Regions from separate parts of the Mesorhizobium sp. M0910 genome, predicted to be linked through region 2. Evidence: riboswitches for the same ligand, from Rfam matches in the RefSeq annotation. Region 2 holds a riboswitch; the other holds the start of a gene.
The links. A riboswitch is a leader RNA that binds a small molecule or an ion and turns the genes downstream of it on or off. The one in region 2 is predicted to bind S-adenosylmethionine.

Region 1 (4,664 bases), on a different contig from region 2:
TCTAGCTTTTCAGGAATGTCGCGAGTGCGGCGACAACGCCGCGGTTGGCCTCTTCGGTGCCGATGCTCATGCGCAGCGCGTTCGGAAAACCGTAGCCGGAAACGCGCCGCAATATGTAGCCGCGCGCACTGAGGTAGTCGTCGGCGGCCGCCGCCGAATGCTTTTTCTCCTCGGGAAAGTGGATAAGGATGAAATTGCCGACACTCGGCGTCACCCGCAGCCCGAGCCCGCTTAATTGCTCGGTCAGCCATGCCAGCCAGGTCTCGTTATGCGCCACGCTGCGCTCGATATGGACGCGGTCGCGGATCGCCGCGATACCGGCCTCGATAGCAGTCGCATTGACGTTGAAAGGCCCGCGCACGCGGTTGATCGCGTCGATGATATGCATCGGCGCATACATCCAGCCGATCCGCGCCCCGCCCAGGCCCAATTTGGAGAAAGTGCGGGTCATGACCACGTTTTCCGCGCTGCCCACCAACTCGACGCCGGCTTCATAGTCGTTGCGCCGGACATATTCGGCGTAAGCGGCATCCAGCACCAGAAGCACGTTTCGCGGCAGGCCGGCATGCAGGCGGCGCACCTCCTGGAACGGCACGTAGGTGCCGGTTGGATTGTTGGGATTGGCAAGGAAGATGATCCTGGTACGCGGCGTCACCGCGGCAAGGATTGCATCGACATCGGCGCGTTCATCGGTCTCCTTGACCGTAACCGGGACGGCACCGGCCGACTGTATGTAGATCTTGTAGACCATGAAGCCGTGTTCGGTGATGATCGCTTCGTCGCCGGGTGCGAGGTAGGTCTGCGCCAGCAGGCCCAGAATCTCGTCGGAGCCGTTGGAACAGACGATGTTCGCCGGGTTGAGCCCGTGCACCTCGGCGATCGCTTCCCTCAGGCGCCTGGCGCTGCCGTCGGGATAGACCGCGAGCTTGTCGGCGACCGCGCGCGCGGCCTCTATCGCCTTTGGCGAAGGGCCGAGCGGGTTCTCGTTCGACGACAATTTATGGACCTTGGCGACACCTTCAGGCGCCGCGCTCTTGCCGGGCACATAGGCTTCGATGTCCATGATGCCGGCGCGGGGCCTTGGACGTGTCTGATCCGGTATCTGGCTCATTCCATGAAATCCGTCGAGATTGCCTCCATCCGGAGGCCGCAGCGGAAATACAAGCCGTGGCCCGGAATGTCGAGGGGCGGCAATTCGGGATCAAGAACTTGCCGTTGACGAAGCCATGCGTCGGTCCTAGAAGAGCAGCGAAAGTCCCGTGGTGATTTGGCCGGTCGGCTTGCAGCCACGTTAAACAACTTGCTAAAGGGCCGTTTGCATCTTGTAACCGGCTTTGCGAAGGCATGGCCGGTTTTTTGTTGCCTGGCTGGTTGTTGCCCAGACCGGCGGTGGACAACTGAAGGCCGGGCAAGGAGATGTGATGGTCGCTTTGCGCGCGCGAAAAACCAACAACGAGGCCGACCAGCCGTCGAGCCCGGTGTTGCGTTTCGGCGCCGACAAGCCGCTCAAGCTCGACGCCGGCACGCTGCTGTCGCCCTTCCAGATTGCCTACCAGACCTATGGCACGCTCAACGACGCGCGCTCCAACGCCATCCTCGTCTGCCATGCGCTGACCGGCGACCAGCATGTCGCCAACACCAATCCGGTGACCGGCAAGCCAGGCTGGTGGGAAGTGCTGATCGGCCCCGGCAAGATCATCGACACCGATCGTTTCTTCGTCATCTCGTCCAACGTCATCGGCGGCTGTCTCGGCTCCACCGGCCCCGCCTCGACCAATCCCGCCACCGCCAAGCCCTACGGGCTCGACCTGCCGATCATCACCATCCGCGACATGGTGCGCGCGCAGCTGATGCTGGTCGAGCATTTCGGTATCGAACAGCTGTTCAGCGTGCTGGGCGGCTCGATGGGCGGCATGCAGGTGCTGCAATGGGCCTCGAGCTATCCCGAGCGCGTCTTCTCGGCGCTGCCGATCGCCACCGGCGCCCGCCATTCTTCGCAGAACATCGCTTTCCACGAGGTCGGCAGGCAGGCAGTGATGGCCGACCCGGACTGGCATGGCGGCAAATACTTCGAGCACGGCAAGCGGCCGGAAAAGGGGCTGGCGGTGGCGCGCATGGCCGCTCACATCACCTATCTGTCGGAAGCAGCGCTGCACCGCAAGTTCGGCCGCAACCTTCAGGATCGCGAAGCCCTGACCTTCGGCTTCGATGCCGACTTCCAGATCGAGAGCTACCTGCGCCATCAGGGCATGACCTTCGTCGATCGCTTCGATGCCAACTCCTATCTCTACATGACCCGGGCGATGGACTATTTCGATCTCGCCGCCGACCATGGCGGCCGGTTGGCCGATGCCTTCGCCGGCACCAAGACGCGCTTCTGCCTGGTTTCGTTCACCAGCGACTGGCTGTTCCCGACCGAGGAGAGCCGCTCGGTCGTGCACGCGCTGAACGCGGCCGGCGCCTCGGTATCGTTCGTCGAGATCGAAACCGACCGTGGCCACGACGCCTTCCTGCTCGACGAGCCGGAACTGTTTGCCGCCATCAAAGGCTTCATCGCCTCGGCGGCGCGGGCCAGAGGGCTCGGCGCATGACCCCGAAAAGTTGCAGGCTTTTCGGATCAGGCTCATGCGCCAGGCAAGTGACGAGCCCATGAGCGTCAACCGCGCCCAGCGCGTCGACCTCGAGGTCGTCGCCGATCTCATCCCGCCGCAGTCGCGGGTGCTGGACGTCGGTTCCGGCGACGGCCTGCTGCTCGAATTGCTGCAGGCGACCAAGAAGGTCGACGGTCGCGGGCTGGAACTGTCGCAGCGCGGCGTCAACGAATGCGTGGCGCGCGGCCTGTCGGTCATCCAGGGCGATGCCGACAAGGATCTCCAATTCTATCCCGATAAGGGCTTCGACTTCGTCGTCTTGTCGCAGACCTTGCAGGCGACCCGCAATCCGAAATTGGTGCTCGACGAACTGCTCAGGATCGGCAACCGCGCCATCGTCTCATTCCCAAATTTCGGCCACTGGCGGGTGCGCTTTTCGCTACTGTTCAACGGCCGCATGCCGGTGACCAAGGACCTGCCCTATTCCTGGTATGACACCCCCAACATCCATTTCTGCACCATTCGCGATTTCGTCAATCTGTGCGACGAGCTTGGCGCGACGGTGGAAAAGGCGACCGCGCTCGACGCCAATGGCCAGCGGATCGGCTTCTCGATGCCGTGGTGGTTCTGGAATTTTTTCGGCCAGCAGGCGGTGTTTCTGCTGAAACGATAAGAGCCAATCGTCGCAGATCGTCCCCTTATTCGAGAACGTCGGTGGCCTTATGCGGGTGCTGGACGCCATCGACCAGGACCACGTCGGACTGAGAATTCTCGGTGCGCAGCGGCAAGATCTCCTGATAGGCGGGCGAGCGGTACCATGCGCGCGCCTGCTGCATGTCTGGAAATTCGATCATGACGAGGTGGCCCGGCCAGGTGTTTTCAACGACTTCCACCTCGCTGCCATGCACGATGAAGCGCCCGCCAAACGGCTCCAGCGTGGCATCGATCTTGTGCAGGTACTCGACGATCTGCGGCCCCGGCGTGACCTGGCGCATATGCGCGACGGCGTAGGCGGTCATGGCTGTACTCCCTGGTGGTCGAAGCCGGACAACCGGCTTGATGGGAGCAGTTTGCCGAGACCTTGCACGCAGGTCGATTACCCCCGAGGTAATGACACTGAATACAAAACCGACGCGCCTCTGCCGTTGCTGCTCCGAACAGGGCCGTGCGCGAGCCCTGCTGTCACCTGAAAAATATTTCCGCCTGGCGCCGATGATTTCCGCACGCCTGCGCTGTCCTTATCGATGAGCGCGCCTGGATGGTCCGGCGGCCGGGAACAGAGAGGTGATCCATGGGATCGTTGCAAGGTCAGAATGTTGTAGTCGTCGGAGGCAGCCGTGGGGTGGGCCGCTCCATCGCGGAGGCCGCCCTCAAGGAGAGAGCGACGGTGCTGGCCGTCGCCCGCGGAAAACAGGCCCTGGCGCAATTTGCCTGGGAGGTCTCGGGCGTGACGACGCTCGCGGTCGATGCGACGGTGGACTCCGCCCCCGATAAGGTCTTCGCCGCGCTGGAGCCGGACGTGCTGGTAATCTGCGCAGGCGCGCTGGCCCCTTCCGCGCCGGTGCACGAACAGAACTGGAAGGCGTTCTCGGCAAATTGGGACACGGACGTCAAGGCATCGTTCCTGTTTTGCCGGGCCGCTCTGCGGCGTCCGCTCAAGCCGGGAACCCGTATCGTTCTGATCTCCAGTGGCGCCGCCTTAACCGGCGGACCACCCAATACCGGCGGCTATGCCGGCGCAAAACGTATGCAGATGTTCCTGGCCGGTCATAGCCAGAAGGAAGCCGACCGGCTCGGGCTCGGCCTTCGCTTCATGGCGCTCGCGCCGATGCGCATCATGCCGGAAACCGGCGTGGGCAAGGCCGGCGTCGACAGCGTCGCTGCCTATATGGGCATCCAGCCGGCGGACTTCATCGCCGCCATGACCGACATGCAAACCCCGGCCGACGTCGGACGGGCGGTGGTCGCGCTCGCCACCGGCCAGCCGCAAGGCAGTTCCTTCATGGTCAGCGGTAGCGGGCTTGCACCGGCCGCCTGAGGCGCGCGTAATGCAAAGCTCACTCGTAACCGCAC
Region 2 (4,664 bases):
GATGGTGTGCAGGCTTGTGCCGGACGACTCAGCGTTCTGTCGAATTGTTGAAAACGGCTGTCATGCGGCCGGCATTTCTGGAGTGACCAGATCTCGATGGAACCGACATTCGCAGCCGCCCTCCTTTCCATAGCCCTCCTTCTTTCAAATCTCGCCAGCATCCTGTTAGCTTCGCAGAAGCTGAAGCGACCAGCCAGTATTGCGCCGCCCGCGGCCAACGCGCCGCCGGTATCGATCGTCATCCCGGCGCGCGGCGTCGAGCCGTTTGCCGAAGAGACGCTGGAGCGCGCCTTCTCACTCGACTGGCCGCGCTACGAACTCATCTTCTGTGTCGCCCATGCCGACGACCCGGTGGTCAAGCCGATCACTGCCGCAATGGCGCGCTTTCCAGCTATTCGCGCCCGCCTTCTGGTCGGTGACGACCGCATCAGCGGCAATCCAAAACTCAACAATTGCGTGAAGGGTTGGGAGGCGGCGCGTTATCGCTGGGTCATCCTTGCCGATTCCAATGTGCTTATGTCGAGCGACTACGTCCAGCACCTGATGGCGGCGTGGCGGCATGACACCGGCCTCGTCTGCTCGACGCCAATCGGCTCGCGGCCGGACGGGTTCTGGGGGGAGGTCGAATGCGCCTTTCTCAACACGCTGCAGGCACGCTGGCAGTACGCTGGAGAGGCGCTCGGCCTCGGCTTCGCCCAGGGCAAGAGCATGTTGTGGAACAAGCCGATGCTCGATGCCAATGGCGGCATCCGCGCGCTTGCCGCCGAGATCGCCGAGGACGCCGCCGCGACCAAGCTGGTCAACGGGCTCGGACTGCGAGTCAATCTTGTCGCCTCTCCCTTCGAACAGCCGCTCGGCCGGCGCACGCTTGGCGAGATCTGGTCGCGGCAGGCGCGCTGGGCGCGGCTGCGCCGCGTCACCTTTGCACTGTTCTTTGCCCCCGAAATCCTGATCGGCGCGGCACCGCCGCTAGTGCTTGCACTGATCGCCGCGGCTGACGCCGGCGTCAGCCTGCCGGCAACCGCCATCGCCGTGCTGGTCGCGGCCTACCTGCCGGAATGCGCCTTGGCCTCGACCAAGGGATGGCACCTGTCGCCGCGCACGATCCCGGCGATGATGGCACGAGACCTGATGCTTCCCGTCGTTTGGGCGCGCGGATGGCTGAGCGGCGCCATCGACTGGCGCGGCAACGTGATGACTATCCAGACGAAGACTGTCGCGGAGCTGGAAGAGACCCCGTCCGGCGCCTGATCGGCACGTCCCCGCTGCCTCTGTTCGGCCAGCCCTTATCCGGCAACTCTCAGTGCCTGCTCGATGTCTTCGAGCAGGTCGTCGGCGTCCTCAAGGCCGACCGACAGCCTGAGCGTTCCCGGTCCGATGCCGAGCTCGGCGCGGGCTTCATCAGTCAAGTTCTTGTGTGTGGTCGTCGCCGGATGGGTGATCAGGCTCTTGGCGTCGCCGAGATTGTTGGAAATCAGCACGACGTCGAGTGTGTTCTGGAAGGCAAAGGCCGCCTGCTTGCCGCCCTTCACATCGAAGCAAATCAGCGTCGAGCCGCCCGACATCTGCTTCTTGACCACGGCCGCTTGCGGGTGGTCGGCGCGGCCGGGATAGATGACGCGGGCGATTTGCGGGCGCTCGGCCAGGAAATCCGCGATGCGGCCGGCACTTTCCGTCTGCTGGCGTACGCGTAGCGGCAGCGTCTCCAGGCCTTTCAGCAGCGTCCAGGCATTGAAGGGCGAGAGGCTGGGGCCGGTGTGGCGGAAATAGTCATGCAGGTTCTCGTCGATCCATTTCTTGTCCGACAGAACGATGCCGCCAAGACAACGCCCCTGGCCGTCAATATGCTTCGTGGCCGAATAGACGACGATGTGGGCGCCGAGCTGCAGGGGTTTCTGCTGCAAGGGCGTAGCGAAGACATTATCGACGATCAGCCTGGCGCCGATCGAATTGGCAAGTGCCGCCACGGCGGCAATGTCGACTACCTCTAGCGTTGGATTGGTAGGGCTTTCCAGGAAAAACAGTTTGGTGTTTGGCTTGACCGCCTTTTCCCAATTGGCGATGTCGGTGCCGTCGACCAGCGTTGCCTCAATGCCGTATTTCGGCGCCAGCGTCTCGATCACCCAGCGGCAGGAGCCGAACAGCGCGCGCGCCGCCACGATATGGTCGCCCGCCTTGGCGCTACACAGCAGTGCTGCCGTCACCGCCGCCATGCCGGATGCCGTGGCGCGCGCGTCCTCGGCTCCTTCCAGCGCGCACATGCGTTTCTCAAACATGTCGACCGTCGGATTGGCATAGCGCGAATAGATGAAGCCCGGCTCCTCGCCCTTGAAGCGGGCCTCCGCCGCTTGCGCCGTCTCGTAGACATAGCCTTGGGTGAGATACATCGCCTCGGAGGTCTCGCCGAAGCCGGAACGCAGCGTCCCGGCATGCACGAGTGCGGTCTGAGGCTTCCAATCGCGCTTCTTGGTCATCATTCCATCCAAACACCAAAATTGGTCCAAACAACAAAAAACCGGCCGCGAAAGTCGCAACCGGTCCATATGGCCTTGCGGCCCGACGGTCCTTTAGCGACTTGTTTAACGTGGCTGCAAGCCGACCGGCCAAATCACCACGGGATAACGAGCTTTAGACCCGCGCCACGCTTGCGTCAATTGCCGGCATGATTAAGAGGGTTGTACCAAGCAGGTGCCAAAGGCGTCCACGGTCGGACCTGCGACAGAACAAGACCTCGCCCGGCCTTCGAACGGAGCCAGACCCTTGCGGCAGACAGGCATTCTTCCCGATCAGCATATTTCCGAGCTGTTCCAGACGGGCGCGCTGAAATCGCCGCGCATGCTCGATGCCGATCAGATCCAGCCGGCCAGCCTTGACCTCAGGCTCGGCGACAAGGCATGGCGAGTGCGTGCTTCCTTCTTGCCCGGCCCGGACCACAGGGTTGTCGACAAGCTCAACCGGCTGAAGCTGCACGAGATCAACCTCGCCGAAGGTGCGGTGCTGGAAACCGGCTGCGTCTACATCGTGCCGCTGCTCGAAAGCCTGGCGCTGCCCGCCCATATTTCCGCCTCCGCCAACCCGAAAAGCTCGACTGGACGGCTCGATATCTTCACCCGGGTAATGACCGACCGTGGCCACGAGTTCGACAAGATCGCCGCCGGCTATGAAGGCCCGCTCTATCTGGAGGTCAGCCCGCGCACTTTCCCGATCATCGTGCGGACCGGCTCGCGGCTGTCGCAGATCAGGTTCCGCACCGGCAATGCGCTCTTGTCGGAAAGCGAGCTGCACGAGTTGCACCGCGCCGAAATGTTGGTCGCCACCGAACCACCCAACATCTCAGGCGGGGGAATCGCGCTGTCGATCGATCTCGACGGCGACAAGGACGGGCTGGTCGGCTATCGCGGCAAGCACCACACCGGCCTGGTCGACGTCGACAAGCGCGCCGCGCAGGATGTCGTCGATTTCTGGGAGCCGCTCTACAAGAGCGGTGCCGGCGAGCTGGTGCTCGATCCGGACGAATTCTATATTCTGGTGTCGCGCGAGGCGGTGCATGTGCCGCCACTCTACGCCGCCGAAATGACGCCTTTCGACCCGCTGGTCGGCGAGTTCCGCGTCCATTATGCCGGTTTCTTCGACCCGGGTTTCGGCCATTCGGCGTCGGGCGGCACCGGCAGCCGGGCGGTGCTCGAGGTGCGTAGCCACGAAGTGCCGTTCATCCTCGACCACGGCCAGATCGTCGGACGGTTGGTCTACGAGCATATGCTGAAACGGCCGCAGGCACTCTACGGCACAGATCTCGGCTCGAACTATCAGGCGCAGGGCCTGAAACTGTCCAAGCATTTCCGCGCCGCGCGATGAGTTTGGAACTGCCAATCTCCCCCACGAGGGGGGAGATCACGCTGTCATCGACGCCTCAAAGCGCCTTCACCGCCACCTTCACCGGCTGCTCGATTTCAAGCGGGTTGCGCAGCGGCAGGCCGAAATCCTGCGCCTCGATTTCGAATACGTCACCGGCCTCGGTCCTGATGCCGTCGGCGAAGGACAGCGTCGCCGTGCCGAACATGTGCACATGCACGTCGCCCGGCTGGCGGAAGGCCGAGTATTTGAAGTGGTGATGCTCGAGATTGCCAATGGTGTGCGACATGTTCGCCTCGCCCGACAGGAACGGCTTTTCCCAAAGCAGCTTGCCGTGGCGCAGGATGCGTGAAGCGCCGCGAATGTCGGACGGCAGGTCGCCGATCAGGATCTCCGGCCCGAACGAGGCGTTGCGCAGTTTCGAATGGGCGAGGAAGAGATAATTCACGCGCTCGGTGACGTGGTCGGAAAACTCGTTCGACAGCGTGAAGCCGACGCGGAACGGGGCGCCGTCGTCGCCGATCACATAGATTCCGGCGATTTCCGGCTCCTCGCCGGCATCCTGGGCGAAGGCGGGCGACATGAGCGCCGCGCCGGGCGCCACTGCCATGGTACCGTTGCCCTTGTAGAACCATTCGGGCTGCACGCCGATCTGGCCCTTCGCCGGCTTGCCGCCCTCCAGCCCCATGCGGAACATCTTCATGGAATCGGTCAGCTGTTCCTCGCCGCCATCGCTGAGCTTCTTGTGCATGGAATCGCGGGTCGCGGCGGAGCCGAGATGCGTCAGCCCGGTGCCGGTGAGATGGAGATGC

Region 1: linked by a shared signal. The riboswitch ahead of metX (homoserine O-acetyltransferase MetX) and the one ahead of NKH78_RS16745 (O-succinylhomoserine sulfhydrylase) in region 2 are both predicted to bind S-adenosylmethionine.

The regions. Positions count from the first base shown of each region.
Region 1 covers NZ_JAMYNZ010000007.1:320,091-324,754, reverse strand. The annotation lists gene hisC (histidinol-phosphate transaminase) at 2-1,111, opposite strand; SAM riboswitch at 1,250-1,327, shown strand; gene metX (homoserine O-acetyltransferase MetX) at 1,422-2,591, shown strand; gene metW (methionine biosynthesis protein MetW) at 2,650-3,264, shown strand; gene NKH78_RS19905 (DUF1330 domain-containing protein) at 3,290-3,610, opposite strand; gene NKH78_RS19900 (SDR family NAD(P)-dependent oxidoreductase) at 3,883-4,629, shown strand.
Region 2 covers NZ_JAMYNZ010000006.1:141,085-145,748, reverse strand. The annotation lists gene NKH78_RS16750 (ceramide glucosyltransferase) at 97-1,251, shown strand; gene NKH78_RS16745 (O-succinylhomoserine sulfhydrylase) at 1,287-2,477, opposite strand; SAM riboswitch at 2,548-2,625, opposite strand; gene NKH78_RS16740 (2'-deoxycytidine 5'-triphosphate deaminase) at 2,761-3,855, shown strand; gene araD1 (AraD1 family protein) at 3,911-4,664, opposite strand, start outside.